One region of the Mycolicibacterium sp. SMGY-1XX genome, then DNA from elsewhere that is predicted to be linked to it. Evidence: riboswitches for the same ligand, from Rfam matches in the RefSeq annotation. Region 1 holds a riboswitch; the other holds the start of a gene.
What was found. Region 1 has a riboswitch for cobalamin ahead of NL241_RS09595 (VWA domain-containing protein). Riboswitches for the same ligand answer to the same signal wherever they lie in the genome.
Positions count from the first base shown of each region.

Region 1 (7,886 bases):
CTCCTCCGGACAGCGCGACCGCCAGTGTCACCGCCGGATTGATATGCGCTCCCGAAGGGGCCGCGATACTGGCACCGGCGAACACACCGAAGCCCCAGCCGAGCACGATGATCAGCCAGTCCCCGCCGCCACCATGCGAATACGAGTTCTTCAGGACCACCGCGGACACCGAACCGCTGCCGAGCAGGCACAGTATCGTCGTGCCGAGAAACTCCCAGATGAAGATGTCGAAATTCGACACTGACGCAACCTCTCTCGCGGCCGACATGATGAGCTCTCGTTCGGATGGATCACCGAACGTGCGTCGCAAGTCTGTGGGTGATACGCGTCACCGCAGCCGTGTTCTGGCGAGGTCCCGCCCACTTACTGGCCGGATGAGCGGCAAATACTGATCAAGAGGTGTGCTTTTGGATAGGCTCTGCGACCGGCCGAGCCCGAAACGGGGAGAAACCATCGTCTCTGCCGACGGTGCGCACTATCATCGACGACACCGCTTGTGTATTCAGTTCGCAACATCCAAACACGTTGCAGCACCATTTCTTCGAAAGGCTAGGCAATGACCGCCATTACCCTGTCCGCCGCCCAGGCCGTGCTGGAGGCCGCGACCGCGAAGGCGAACGAGATCGGCCAGCCGATGAACATCGCGGTGGTCGACGACGGTGGTCATCTGGTGGCGTTCGTTCGCATGGACGGGGCCATCAAGGCCAGCATCGACATCTCCATCCGCAAGGCCCGCACCTCGATCCTGATGAACGCACCCACCAGCGCGCTCATGCCGCTGTGCCAGCCGGGTGCCGAACTCTACGGGCTGGAGCAGACCTCGGGTGGCATGGTGATCTTCGGTGGCGGTGTGCTGCTCACCGACAATGACGTGGTGATCGGGGCCGTCGGCGTCAGCGCAGGCAGCGTCGAGCAGGACGTGTCGGTGGCAGAGGCCGGCGCCCAGGCCATCTGAGCCACTGCTGCGCTCCTGGAGTTGATCGTCAATACGGTTCTGCCTGAGAGAAATTGGATGCCGCGGCAGTGGAAACCGCGGACAGGGATCGGACTGCGCCGGTAACGTGCGAGGCTTGACGGTGCTCGGTTGTGATTGATGCGGGAAAGGAGCGTTATGTCAGAGTTCGTCATCTCGGTCGATCAGGGCACCACGAGCACGCGGGCCATGGTCTTCGACCACAGCGGCGCCGAGATCGGTCGCCATCAGCTCGAGCACGAGCAGATCCTGCCGCAGGCGGGCTGGGTCGAGCACAACCCCGTCGAGATATGGGAACGCACCTCCTCGGTGCTCACCACCGTGCTCAACAAGACCAACCTGCAGGCAGGTGACCTGGCGGCATTGGGTATCACCAACCAACGCGAGACCGCGCTGGTGTGGGACCGCAAAACCGGCAGACCCTACTACAACGCGATCGTCTGGCAGGACACGCGCACCGACCGGATCGCCTCGGCGCTGGATCGCGACGGGCGCGGTGACGTGATCCGCCGCAAGGCCGGGCTGCCGCCGGCGACCTACTTCTCCGGCGGCAAGGTGCAGTGGATCCTCGAGAACGTCGACGGTGTGCGTGAGGCCGCCGAACGCGGGGACGCGATCTTCGGCACCAGCGACAGCTGGGTGGTGTGGAACCTGACCGGCGGCATCCGCGGCGGGGTGCACGTCACCGATGTCACCAACGCCAGCCGCACCATGCTGATGAACCTGGAGACGCTGGACTGGGACGAGGAACTGTTGTCGTTCTTCGGGATTCCGCGTCAGATGCTGCCCCGCATCGTGCCGTCGTCGTCCCCGCAACCGTATGGCCACACCCTGGAAACCGGCCCGGTGGGCGGCGAGGTGGCCGTCACCGGGATTCTCGGGGATCAGCAGGCGGCCATGGTGGGCCAGGTCTGCCTGGCACCCGGCGAGGCCAAGAACACCTATGGCACCGGTAATTTCCTGCTGCTGAACACCGGCGAGAAGATCGTCCGCTCCGAGAACGGGCTGCTGACCACCGTGTGTTATCAGTTCGGTGATGCGAAACCTGTTTATGCACTGGAGGGTTCGATCGCCGTCACGGGCTCGGCGGTGCAGTGGTTGCGCGACCAGCTCGGCATCATCAGCGGCGCCGCGCAGAGTGAGGCACTGGCGCGTCAGGTCGACGACAACGGCGGGGTGTACTTTGTGCCCGCCTTCTCCGGATTGTTTGCGCCGTACTGGCGTTCGGACGCCCGCGGGGCCATTGTGGGACTGTCTCGGTTCAACACCAACGCACACGTCGCCCGGGCCACGCTGGAGGCCATCTGCTACCAGAGCCGTGACGTGGTGGACGCCATGGAAGCCGATTCCGGTGTGCACCTCGAGGTCTTGAAGGTCGACGGCGGCATCACCGCCAACGATCTGTGCATGCAGATCCAGTCCGATGTCCTGGGCGTTGATGTGGTGAAACCCGTTGTCGCGGAGACCACTGCGTTGGGGGCGGCCTACGCCGCGGGCCTGGCCACCGGTTTCTGGGCGAACCCCGACGATCTGCGGGCCAACTGGCAGGAGGGCAAGCGCTGGTCCCCGACGTGGAGTGAGGAGCAGCGGTCCGCCGGCTACGCCGGCTGGCAGAAAGCCGTCCAGCGCACGCTGGATTGGGTCGACGTCGAGTGATTTGGGCGCGTTCGTAACCGCTGAGCGGTTACGAACGCGCCGAAATCGCAGGTTTGACGAGTGCCCACTGGGTGACGGCGCGCGCCGGCGTCCACCCGGTGAACGTCCCCACCGGAGCGGCGCGTTCTATGTGGATGCGGGTCAGTTCACCGCCGTGCTCGCGGTAGGCCTCACCGAGCAACACCTCGGTCTCTACGGTGACGCCGTGCACCACCAGCCGGCCTCCTGGCCGCAGCCGCGCCAGGCATTCGGTCAGCACTCCGGCCCGGGTGGCGCCGCCGCCGATGAAAACCGCGTCCGGGGCCGGCAGCTCCGCCAACGCCGCAGGTGCGCGGCCGTTGACCACCCGCAGTGCGGGCACACCGAGCGCCTTGGCATTGCGGGTGATCCGCTCGGCCCGGGCCGGGTCCGCTTCCACCGCCACGGTCGCACACGTCGGGTGGGCGCGCATCCATTCGATGCCCACCGACCCCGCTCCCGCGCCGACATCCCAGAGCACCTGACCGGGCACCGGCATCAGCCGGGCCAGTGCGGCCGCCCGCAGATCACGTTTGGTGAGTTGCCCGTCGTTCTCGAAAGCATCGTCGGGAAGCCCTGGCGCCCAACCGGTCTGGAGAGGACCGGACAGTTCCAGTGCGACGATGTTGAGACGCGACACCGCGCCGGAGAAACCCTCGACCGTGGTGTCCACCCGGGTCTCGGCGTTGCTGCCCAAGTCACCCAGCACCACCATCCGGCTCGCGCCGTAGCCCAGCGTGGCCAGCAACGCCGCCAGCTGGCCCGGGGTGTCCTGGTCCGAGGACAGCACCACCAGGCGACGGCCCGGCGCCACCTCACGCAGCACGGCGTGCACATCGCGGCCCACCACGCTGACCACCGCTGTGGACTCCGCCGACCAGCCGAGACGGGCCCGGGCCAGCGCGGGCGAGGACACATGGGGCACCACGGTCACCTGGTCGGCGCCGAGCACGTCCACCAGCGTGGTGCCGATCCCGCTGACCATGGGGTCACCGGAGGCCAGCGCCACGACGCGGCGCCCGGCCAGGGTGTTCAGCAGCGCGGGCAGCGCGGCTCGCAACGGGCTCGGCCACGTCAGACGCTGCTGACCGGCGTCCTCGGGAAGCAGGCCCAGTTGCCGCGGTGCGCCGATGACGGTCTCGGCGTCGGTGATCAGCGACCTGGCGTTATCCCCGAGCCCGGCCCAGCCGTCGGCCCCGATACCCACCACAGTGAGACGCACGTCAGCGACCGGCACGGCGGCGATGCTAGCGTGACAGGTGCGAGGTGCCCCAGGTGCCCCCGCGTCGGAAACGGAGCGGACGGTGGCTGGGGAGAATCTGGGAAGCACGGTGAGAATCCGGCACAGGCCCGCTGCGGTGATCCGAACCCGCCCTGGCTAGGGACGAGATTCGGTCAGTCCGAAGACCGGCCTCGCACACCGTCATTCTCGGTTCGCGATCATGAGCGGAGCTCCTCATGCTGCAGCTGTATCCCTTCTCCGCCGTTCTCGGCGCCGACCCGGACGCACCCGGCGGCCTCGACGACATGGCGCTGGCGCTGTTGCTGACCACCGTGTCACCCGGCATCGGCGGCGTGCTGGTGCGCGGCCAGAAGGGCACCGCGAAGTCGACGCTGGTGCGCGCACTCACCGAGGTGCTGCCCCCGATCGAGGTGTACGCCGGCGACCGGTTCTCCTCCGACCCGGGCGACGAGCACGCGATGTCCCCCGACGGGCCCTTCGACGCCGAGCGGATGATCGAGACCCGGCCCGTGCGCCTCGTCGAACTGCCGGTGGGTGCCACTGAGGACCGGGTGGCCGGATCGATTCATCTCGAGCGCGCGCTCAGCGACGGCACCATCAACTTCGAGCCGGGGCTGCTGGCCCACGCGCACCGCGGCATCCTCTACGTCGACGAGGTGAACCTGCTGCATGACCACCTGGTCGATCTGCTCCTCGACGCCGCCGCCATGGGCCGGCTGACCGTGGAGCGTGACGGTGTATCCGTCACGCATGCAGCCAGATTCGTGCTCGTGGGCACCATGAACCCCGAAGAGGGCGAACTGCGTCCGCAGCTGCTGGACCGCTTCGGTCTGACCGTGGAGGTCGCGGCCCCCCGAGATCCCGCCCTGCGGGCCGACGTGGTGCGACGCCGACTCGCCTTCGACGCCGACCCCCAGGAGTTCCGGGCCCGCTACGCCGACGCCCAGCACCGGTTGCAGCTGCGCATCCAGCGCGCTCAAGACCTGGTGGGCCAGGTGCAGCTGTCCGACGAGATGCTGTTGAAGGTCACCGAAGTGTGCGCGGCTTTCGAGGTCGACGGACTGCGCGCCGATATCGTCACCGCGCGCACCGCCGCCGCCCACGCGGCGTGGCAGGGCCGCGAACACATCACCGTCGAGGACATCCGGGTGGCCGCGCGCCTGGCCCTGCCGCACCGGCGCCGGCGCAACCCGTTCGACGCGCCCGGGCTGGACGAGCAGGCCCTCGACGACGTTCTGCCACCGGAGGCTCCCGACACCGAGCCCGATCCTGACCCGGATGGCCCCGATGACGACGGGGGCGGCGAGAGCGCACCCGAGGACATCTCCCCGCCCGGGGACGGCGACGGCACGCAGAAGTCGCCGGGCCAGGGGACCCCCGCACCGGTGGGTGCGGGTGAGCCCTACCGCGCCAAACTGTTCACCGTCAACGGAGTCGGCGAAGGACAGTCCGGCCGCCGCAGCCGCGCCCGCACCGCCGCGGGGCGCCGGGTGGGTGCCACCCGGGTCGACGGAGACGGCCACGGCATCCACCTGGTGGAGACCGTCCGCGCTGCCGCACCGCACCAGATCACGCGGGGTCGCACCGCGGGCAGGCTCCGGCTGCACAGCCAGGATCTGCGCCGCGCGGTGCGGGAGGGCCGCGAATCCAACCTCGTGCTGTTCGTGGTGGACATGTCGGGGTCCATGGCGGCCCGCGAACGGATGCGCCACGTCAAAACCGCCATCTTGTCGCTACTGCTGGATGCCTACCGGCGCCGCGACCGGGTGGGCCTGGTGACCTTCCGCGACACCGGCGCCGAGTTGACCCTGCCCGTCACCGGGTCCGTGGACATCGCGGCGCGGCGCCTGGAGGACCTGCCCGCCGGCGGGCGCACACCGCTGGCCGAAGGGCTGCTGGAAGCCGCCGATGTAGTGCGCCGTGAACGGCTGCGTGATCCCAGCCGGCGACCGCTGCTGGTGGTGGTCACCGATGGCCGCGCCACCGCCGGACCCGACGCGGTGGGCCGGTCCCGCCAGGCCGCCGACATCCTGGCCGCCCGAGGTGTCAGCTCCATCGTCGTCGACTGCGAAACCGGCCGTATGCGTATGGGTTTGGCGCGCACCCTGGCCGAACACCTGGGTGCGGAGTACACCGCGTTGACAGCGCTCAATGCCCAGGCGCTGACCGAGATCGTGCACGGCGCAACGCGAGAAGGGGCGGCCTGATGCCTCAGGGACAACCGTTGACGGTGCCCGACGACCGTCTGACCACCCGCCAACGCCGCAACCGGCCACTGCTCATGGTGCACACAGGTGACGGCAAGGGAAAGTCCACTGCCGCATTCGGTTTGGCGCTGCGCGGCTGGAACCAGGGCTTTCGTATCGGAGTCTTCCAGTTCGTGAAATCGGCGAAGTGGCGCATCGGTGAGCAGACCGTGCTGGAACGCCTCGGTGCCCTGCACGACGAGACCGGCGAGGGCGGTCCGGTCGAGTGGCACAAGATGGGCTCGGGCTGGTCCTGGACGCGTAAACCGGGCACCGAGGAGGACCACGCCGTGGCCGCCGCCGAGGGCTGGGCGGAGATCAAGAAGCGGCTGGCCGCCGAAACCCACGAGCTCTACGTCCTCGACGAGTTCACCTACCCGATCAACTGGGGCTGGGTCGACATCGACGACGTCGTCGAGACACTCGCGAACCGCCCCGGCCGCCAGCACGTCATCATCACCGGCCGTCGCGCCGACCCGAAACTGGTCGAGATCGCTGACCTGGTCACCGAGATGGGTAAGGTCAAACACCCGATGGACGCGGGCCAGAAGGGCCAGCGAGGCATCGAGTGGTGACCACAGCGCTGCCCCGCTTCGTGGTGGCGGCACCGGCTTCCGGACACGGAAAGACCACCATCGCCACCGGTCTGATGGCGGCGCTGTCCGCGCGTGGCCTGTCGGTCAGCGGTCACAAGGTCGGCCCCGACTACATCGACCCCGGGTATCACGCCATGGCCACCGGTAGGCCCGGCCGCAACCTCGACCCGTTCATGGTGGGTGAGGAGCGAATCGTGCCGCTGCTGGTGCACGGCGCGGCCGGCGCGGACGTGGCGGTCATCGAGGGTGTGATGGGTCTGTTCGACGGGCGCCTGGGCACCGACGGCGAGTCCTCGAGCGCCCACGTCAGCGCACTGACCGCGTCACCGGTGATCCTCGTCGTCGACATCTCGCACGCTTCGCGCACCCACGCCGCCGTCGTCACCGGGCTGGCGCACTTCGACCCGGCGGTGCGGATCGCCGGCGTCATCTTGAACAAGGCTCGCACCGAGCGGCACGCCGACGAGGTGCGTCAGGCGTTGGCGCACCGCGATATTCCGGTTCTGGGTGTGCTGCCCCGTGATGCGGGTGTCGAGATGCCGTCACGGCACCTCGGTCTGGTCCCGGCCGCCGAACGCGTGGAATCCGCAGCCACCCTGCATCGGCTGCGCGAAGTGATCGAGCAGCACGTCGATCTCGACGCGGTGCTCGACATCGCCCGGCAGGCACCTGCTCTGGAGACCCCGGGGTGGGATCCCGCTGCCGAGGTGACACCGCGCCCCGGCAGCCGGCCGGTGGTCGCGGTCGCCGGCGGCCGGGCGTTCACGTTCCGGTACGCCGAAACCGAGGAACTGCTCACCGCCGCCGGCTGCGAGGTGGTGGAGTTCGACCCGTTGACCGATGCGGCGCTGCCGCCCGGTACGGCGGGCATCTATCTGGGTGGCGGCTTTCCCGAGGTGCACGCCGGGGATCTGGCCGCCAATGCGGCGTTGATCGCCGAGCTCCGGGATGCCATCGCGGCCGGGGTGCCCACCGTCGCCGAGTGCGCGGGACTGACTTATCTGTGCCGCACCCTGGAGGACATCCCGGCGATCGGCGCCGTGGACGCCACCGCGGCGATGACGCCGAAACTGACGCTGGGCTACCGCACCGCGATCTCCGCCGGGGACTCCCTGCTGGGCAGGGCCGGCGAGGAGATCACCGGCCACGAATTC
Region 1 is NZ_CP101139.1:1,952,942-1,960,827, reverse strand. It holds gene NL241_RS09615 (MIP/aquaporin family protein) at 1-241, opposite strand, end outside; gene NL241_RS09610 (GlcG/HbpS family heme-binding protein) at 557-955, shown strand; gene glpK (glycerol kinase GlpK) at 1,112-2,629, shown strand; gene cbiE (precorrin-6y C5,15-methyltransferase (decarboxylating) subunit CbiE) at 2,658-3,884, opposite strand; cobalamin riboswitch at 3,900-4,077, shown strand; gene NL241_RS09595 (VWA domain-containing protein) at 4,106-6,097, shown strand; gene cobO (cob(I)yrinic acid a,c-diamide adenosyltransferase) at 6,097-6,711, shown strand; gene cobBC (bifunctional hydrogenobyrinic acid a,c-diamide synthase/histidinol phosphate aminotransferase CobBC) at 6,708-7,886, shown strand, end outside.

Region 2 (7,886 bases), 2.0 Mb from region 1:
CGATCCGTCACGATGCAGGAGGTCGGTGAGGCCGCGGGCGTGTCCGCCCAAACGGTGTCCCGGGTGCTCAGCCGCCCGGACCGGGTATCCGAGGAGACCCGGCAGCGGGTGCACCGGGCCATCGAAGAGACCGGCTACGTCCCCAATCTGGCCGCCAGCCACCTGGCCTCGAATCGCAGCCGCACCATCGCGGCCATCGTCCCGGTGATCTCGGCGTCGATCTTCTCCGACACCCTGCGCGCGGCGGCGGCGCGTCTGGGCCCGGCGGGTTACCAGATGACCGTGGGCTACACCGATTACGAGGAGGAGCGCGAGGAGGACCTGATTCGCGGCGCCATCTCCCGGCGCCCGGACGGTTTCCTGATCGTCGGCACGCTGCACACCGACCTCACCACCCGACTGCTCCGGGACTACGGCGCCCCGGTGGTCGAGACGTGGGACTGGAACACCGAACCGCTGGACACCCTGGTCGGCTTCTCCAACCGCGACGCGATGATCGACGTGGTGCGCTACCTCGTCGACAACGGCCATCGCAGACTGACATTCGCCGGCATCCTGCGACCCGGTGACGCCCGGGCCAGCCGGCGGCTCGAAGGATTCACCGCCGGGATGCGCGCCCTGCTCCCCGATGAACCCCTGCGTGTGGTGGACCTGCCCGGCCGGGAGGTGTCCATGGACACCGGGGTGGAGTTGCTCGACACCGTGCTGCAACGCCATCCCGAAACCTCCGCGGTGGTGTTCGCCTCCGACGTCTTCGCGGCGGCCGCGGTGCTGGCTGCCCAGCGACGGGGCCTGGTGGTGCCGGACCAGCTGGCGATCACCGGTTTCGGTGACTTCGAGATAGCCCGCCACCTCATCCCCGCGCTCACCACCGTCAGTGTGGACGTCAACGAAATCGGTTCGCGCGCAGCCGATCTCCTCCTGGCCCGGATCAACGGTGAAGCCGTCGACGCCACCGCCGTCGACGTCGGCTATCGCATTGTCGCGCGCGAGACCGCCTGACCGGTCGCGGCCACCGACCCTCCCGGATCGAAACTCACCTGGGACCGACCGGTGACGGGATGCGGGCCGACGGTGCCGACGACACCGTAGACCTGCGCCAACAACTCCGGGGTCAGAACCTCCGCCGGTGGGCCCGCACACACCGAACGCCCGCGATCGAGCACGTGGATGACATCGCAATAGTGCGCGGCCAGGTTCAGATCATGCAGCGCGACGACGGCCGTCACCCCCAGCCGGCGCGGCAACGCCAGGGCGTCGAACTGATGCCGGATATCGAGGTGGTTGGTGGGCTCGTCGAGCACCAGCAGACGCGGGTGCTGCGCCAGGGCCCGCGCGATGAGCACCCGCTGGCGCTCGCCGCCGGACATCAGCGCGAACGGCTGCCACGTCAGATGCGCGGCGCCCACCAGGTCGAGCGCCTGCGCGACGATCGCGGCGTCCGTTGCGTCGTCACGCTGGAACATCCGCTTGAACGGGGCGCGGCCCATCGCCACCACATCGTGGGCGCGCAGATCGAAATCACCTGCCGCATCTTGTAATACGGTGGCCACCCGGCGGGCGAGCTCCCTGCTGGACAGCTGACCGATCTTCACCCCGTCGACGTACACCTGCCCGGCGGCGGGTTTCAGGATGCCCACCAGCGCGCGCAACAGGGTGGATTTTCCGCACCCGTTGGGGCCCACCACCCCGATGACCTGGCCCGGTTCAGCCGACAGCGACACCGATTCGACCACCATGCGGCCGCCGAGGCGCACCGACACCGCGTCGGCCCGCAATCGCGCGGCGCTCACGCGGCCACCGTCCGGCGGGCATCCCGGCGGATGAGCCAGAGGAAGAACGGCCCACCGCACAACGCGGTGAGCACACCCACCGGGATCTCCTGCGGTGACGCCAACGTCCGGGCCGCCATATCGGCGATCACCAGGAAGGAGGCGCCCGCCAGCGCGGTGGCCGGCAGCGCCCGCCGGTGGTCGCTGCCCACGAGCAGTCGCACCGCGTGGGGCAGGATCAGCCCGACGAACCCGATGGGCCCGCTGACGGCCACCAGCACACCGGTGACCAGTGAGGTCACCACGAACACCTGCGCGCGAAACCGGTTGGCGTCCACCCCCATTGTCATCGCTGCCTCATCACCGGCCAGCAGGACGTTGAGGATGCGGGACTGCGCCAGCAGCACCGCCAGCCCGATCAACACCACCGACAGCGGCAGCCACAGGGAATCCCAGTTCGCCCCACCCAAACCGCCCAGCAGCCAGGTCAACACCTGGCGGGCCTGGTCGCCGCTGCTCGACATGATCAGCATCAAGCTGGTCACCGCCGACAGCACGTAGGCGACCGCGACACCGGCGAGGACCAGGCGGGTGGTGGTGATCTGGCCACCGGCGCGGGACAGCAGGTACACCAACCCCAGTGCCGCAAGAGCACCCAGGAAGGCGGCGACGGACGTCGAGGCGAACCCGAACACCGTCACCCCGGTCAGGATGACCGCCACCGCGCCCACCGAAGCACCGGAGGAGACCCCGAGCAGGAACGGATCGGCCAGCGGGTTGCGTACCAGCGCCTGCAAGGTCATCCCGACCACACCCAGGCCGGCGCCCACCACCGCGCCCAGCAGCACCCGCGGCCCCCGCACCTGCAGCACGATGGTCGCGTGATGCGTGGGAACAGGTTGTTGCAGAATCGCTTTGGCGACATCGGCCGGCGGGACGTTGATGGAGCCGATCGCCAGACCCAGCACCATGCTGGCGACCAGAAGGGCGGCCAGGCCCAGCATGACCATGGGGTAGGAAGCCCGCGGGTTCACAGCGGACAGTCCCCACACTTGCGTCCGGCGGCCGTGCGGTAGAACAGGCAACAGCTCCGCCGCTTGGGGGTGGTGATCGGTCCGATGACCCGGCCGAGCAGGGGCGGCTGCGCCAACAACGCCGACGCGACGGCATAGCAGGACCGGCCCCGGCTGGCTGACCGCGCCGAGAGCACCAATGCCGTGGCGGCGTTGCCCCACAGCAGACCATCGGCCATCTTGGTGGCGGTCCGCACGGTCTCGTGGAAGACTTCGAGCTGGCTGATGACGTTGTGCGCCAACAATTCTGCCACCTGTTCCGTGGTCGCACCCAGACAATCGGTGCCGCGCAGGTCCGCGAAACCCAGGACCAGCCTGCCGTCTGCGCCGGCGCCGTACCGCAGCCCGGTCAGGTCCGGCACGATGCGGCCGAAAGCCCACGCCCCCAGCGACACCGCCCACAGTCGTTCGGCGAACTCGTATTGCAGAGAGGACACCGCCACCCGTGACTCGGCGGTACCGAGCCGGGCGGCCACCGCCGTCAGCGTCCTGTCGAGGTCGAACTCCGGAACGGCCCCGTCCAGTCCGACTTCGAAGTACCCGCCGAACCGGGCGGCGCGGGTGAGCGCAGCCGCCAACGTCATTGGAAGCGGTCCGGATGCAACTGCGCTGCCAGCTTGCCCACCGCGTACGGCGCCCGAACCCCCATCACCGTGTCCTGCAGGGTCAGGTCGGCGAACCTGTTGTTCTTGATCGCCGGTACGTCGGCCAGCTCCGGCCGCGACCGCAGGAACTCCTTCTTGTTCTCCACCCCCGGCGCGCCGAAGTAGTCATAGATGACGATGACATCGGGGTTGCGTTCGATGACCTGTTCCCACGAGACGTCGCCGAACACCTCGTCGAGATCGGCGAAAATGTTGGTTCCCCCGGCCAATTCGATGAGCTGGGTTCCGATTCCCTTGCCGCCGGCGGTGAATGCCGAGTCCTCGCCACTGTCGTAGACGAACACCTTCAGCGGTGGCACGCCCTCGATGCCGGCGCGCGCGTCGTCGACGCTGCGTTTCATCTCGGTCGTCAGGCTCTCCGCGCGTTCCGGCACACCGAAGATCGTGGCGACCCGCTCGATCTCGGCGTAGACGTCATCCATCCGGACCGGGCCCGTCGCGCAGGCCTCCGGGCTGAGATACGTGGTGATCCCGGCATCGGCGAACGCAGCGCGGGCGCGGCCCTCCGACTCGGCGAACGCGCTGCGGTAGCCGCCGTAGACGAAATCCGGGCCCGCCGCCAGCAATTGTTCGAAGGAAGCGTCCTTGTCCGAGATCAACGGGATGTCGTCGTAGGCCTGCTGGTACTGCGGCAGCGGCGGATTGTCCGGGTAGACATTGCCCACCACAGAGTCCTGTAATCCGAGCGCCAGCATGATCTCGGTGGACTGCTGGAAATAGCCGACCGCCCGGGCCGGCGGCGCGTCGACGGTGACGGCCTCATCGCAGTTGTCGATGGTGAGCGGGAAGCCCTCTGCCGCTTCGGCTTTGGTGTCCGAAGCTGCCGAACTGCAGCCGGCGAGAAGCGCTACAACGGTGAGGATGGCACAGAGTGTGCGAACGGTCATGCGTGACTCCATCCGGGATGTCCTCGTCCCAGGGCAGGCTCATCCGGTGGAGGCAGTATCGGACTTCCGGGTTCGCTACCCGGTCACCGTGGCGGGACCGCGCCGGATTCACACCGGCTTCCTGCTTGTCCATCGGAGCCGATCGGTTGACCGGCGCTACCGACTTTAGCTGAGAGGAAGTCCGGCAACCACGAGGGTGGGTTGTCCGGAGCCCGGTCGAAGACCCCGCCCGACGGATCGTCGATACGGCCACGCCAGCGCACCAGGTCGTCGGCGGGGCGGTAGATCTGCCGGATCACCAGGACACAGAGCCCGATGACGGCGATGTCTCGCAGCAGGACGGTGGTGGTCAGCGCCTGCTCGGGCAGACCCTTGTTCTGCTCGCCGAACAGGAACAGCATGCGCGGCACCCACACCAGGGCGTCGATGGTCATCCAGGCCAGCAGGATCCTGCGGTGCGGGAGCGCGAGCACCGCCAACGGAACCAGCCACAGCGAGAACTGCGGGCTCCACACCTTGTTGGTCAGCAGGAACGCCGCCACCACCAGAAACGCCAACTGCGCCAGCCGGGGCCGCGTGGGTGCGGTGAGCGCGATGTAGGCGATTGCGGCACAACACAACACGAACAACAGCGCAACCACACTGTTGAGAATCGCCGGCGGCTCCCAGAAGCCGAGCTCGGTGTCGAAACCCCGCCAGCCGGTGAAGCTGCCGAACACGTTGTACAGCGAGTCCATGTCCTCACCGCGGCGGCTGTTGAGCCGGAAGAACTCCGCCCACCCCTGCGGGAACAGCACCATGATCGGCAGGTTGACCACCAGCCAGGCGGCCAGCGCCGCCGCCACCGTCTTACCGGCCTCGACGAGACGGCCCGACCGCACCGCCAGCAGCACGATCGGCAGGAGCAACAGCGCCGGATACAGCTTGGCCGCCACCCCGAGGCCGATCAGCACACCGGCCAGCACCGGTCTTCGGCGCGCCCACGCCAGCAGCCCACCCATGGCGAAAGCCGTTGCCAGCGCGTCGAAATTGGTGAAGATCTGGAAGATCAGCAGAGGCGAGCCGGCCACCAGGGCGGCGTCCCAGATGCGGCGTCCGGCCAGCATCGCGGTGGCCCACACCGTCGCCAACCAGGCCAGCGCCAGGCCGAACGCGGCGATGTTGAAGAACATCACCACCTCGGCGACACCGGAGAGCACCGGCCAGGTGACGGCCCGCGTCAGCGCCGAATAGGTCTTGGCCAGCGCCATCGACACGTACTGGTAGACGCCGGTGAGCACCGGATACTCCATGTAACGGATGGCCTGGGTGCCGTCGTACTGGGTGCGGGGCTGACCGTTCTCGTCGGTCTCCAGCCAGCTCGATTTGTACGGGAACTTGCCCTGGCTCAACAACTCCGCGGTGTAGAGCGGCACGGTGTCGGAATAACAGAGCGAGTAGTAGGCCCGCTGGTTCTCCCAGTTGGCCACGCGTTGATCGGCGGTGCCGGTGCCCACGGTCTGCAGACACGGCGATTTGGTGGTCCACCCCAGCGCGAGGAACACCAGGGCGATGACGAAGATGACCCGCAGCGGGGTGAACAACCGCTGCCTGCCGATGAGTGCATGCCGTCCGACCGGTCCCCCGACCACGTCGGACATGGCCGACACCATCACATCGTTGCGGCTGGGCAGGTCCCGATCGTCGGCACTGCGGGTATCGGTGGCCAACCGCTGCGGTGACACTCCCCCCGATTCCGTCACGGGGGCGGCGGGGGCACGATCGGTGCGTTGGGGTCGACCGGCGGGGGCACCGGAGCGCCCGGCGCGGCCGGTACGGGCGGAGCGCCACCCGGAACCGGAGCCGGCACCGTCGTCGGCGGACCCAGCGGGATGGTGATACCCGGCGCGATCTCGATACTGGGCTGGATCACCGTGCCCGGCTGCGGTGTCGGCGGCGCGGTCTGCGTCGGCCGCGGTGGCGGAGCGGCAGGCACCCCGGCGTACCCGCCGATCTCGGTCGGCTTCGGGAATTCCTCGTCGTCGGTGCCCTCGAGGGCGCCGTCCATCGTTGCCTTCCAGATGTCCGACGGCAGGCCCGAGCCGTACACCGGCGAGCCCCACTGGTTCTCCAGCGGCTTGGTGCCGTCGACGGTGCCCACCCAGACGGCGGTCGACAAGGACGGGGTGAACCCGACCATCCAGGCGTCGCGGTTGGCGCCGGTGTCGCCGAGCTGATTGGTGCCCGTCTTCGCGGCCGACGGGCGGCCGCCGGCCAGGTTGTGGCCGTTGGAATAGCCGGCGATGGGTTGCATGGCGGCGGTGACGTTGTCGGCGACGGCCTTGTCGATGCGCTGCTCACCCTCGGTGTCCTGGGTGCTGGCGTCAAATAGGACCTGGCCCTGCGCGTTGACCACCTTCTGCACGAAGTGCGGCCGGTGGTAGACGCCGGAGTCAGCCAGCGTCGCGTACGCCGAGGCCATGTCGATGACCCGGGACTGGTACTGCCCCAGCACCACGCCGTTGTTCGGCGGCCCGCCCTGGCCGTCCTCGCTCAAGGTGTGCTCGACACCGGGGAAGCTCTCGGCGATACCGGCCCGGTGCGCGGCGTCGGCGACGTCGGACGGGCCGTTCTCCAGCTCGAGCATCAGGCGGTAGTAGCTGGTGTTGAGCGACCGCTTCAACGCCTCGGCGATGTTGCAGGTGCCGCAGCTGTTGCCTTCGACATTGCCGATCTCGATGCCGTTGACGGTCAGTGGTGACGAGTCCACCTGATAGCCCAGCCCCTTGCCCTGCTCCAGGGCCGCGACGAGTGCGAACACCTTGAACGACGAGCCGGTGGGCAGCCCGGCCTGCGCGAAGTCGAAACCGTTGGCATCCGAGCCGCCGTAGTAGGCCTTGACCGCGCCGGTCTTCGGATCGACCGACACCACGGCCGACCGCATGTCCGGGTCCTGACCCTCGAGGGTCTCGGTCACCGCCTCCTCCGCGGCCGCCTGCGCCTTGGGGTCGATGGTGGTGGTGATCTGCAGGCCCTCGGTGTTGAGTTGCTGCTCGTCGATGTCGAACAGGTCCAGCAGCTCGCGGATGACCTGCCGCTCGATCAAACCGTTGGGGCCCGTGGTCTGGTTGGCCGAACCGGCCTGCTCCGGCGGGATGGTCGGGGGGAACACCTGTGCGGCGCGGTCCTCGGCGGACAGTGCGCCGATTTCGACCATGCCGTCGAGCACCCAGTTCCAGCGGGTGGTGGCGCCTTCCAGGTCGACGGCAGGGTCCAGTCCCGACGGCCGCTGGATCAGCGCCGCCAGCAGCGCACCCTCGGCCACGGTGAGCTGCTCGACGGGTTTGTTGAAGTAAGCCTGGGCGGCCGCCGAGACACCGTAGGCGCCGCGGCCGAAGTAGATGATGTTCAGGTACGACTGCATCACCTGGTCTTTGGACCATTCGCTGGACATCTTCGTCGAGATGACCAGCTCCTTGGCCTTGCGGATCACCCCGCCCACACCGGAGC
Region 2 is NZ_CP101139.1:7,194,666-7,202,551, forward strand. It holds gene NL241_RS34360 (LacI family DNA-binding transcriptional regulator) at 1-1,002, shown strand, start outside; gene NL241_RS34365 (ABC transporter ATP-binding protein) at 972-1,793, opposite strand; gene NL241_RS34370 (FecCD family ABC transporter permease) at 1,790-2,782, opposite strand; gene NL241_RS34375 ((2Fe-2S)-binding protein) at 2,803-3,429, opposite strand; gene NL241_RS34380 (ABC transporter substrate-binding protein) at 3,426-4,397, opposite strand; cobalamin riboswitch at 4,432-4,567, opposite strand; partial or broken gene NL241_RS34385 (glycosyltransferase family 87 protein) at 4,541-6,121, opposite strand; gene NL241_RS34390 (transglycosylase domain-containing protein) at 6,136-7,886, opposite strand, start outside.
Region 2: another riboswitch for cobalamin. It lies ahead of NL241_RS34380 (ABC transporter substrate-binding protein); the one in region 1 lies ahead of NL241_RS09595 (VWA domain-containing protein).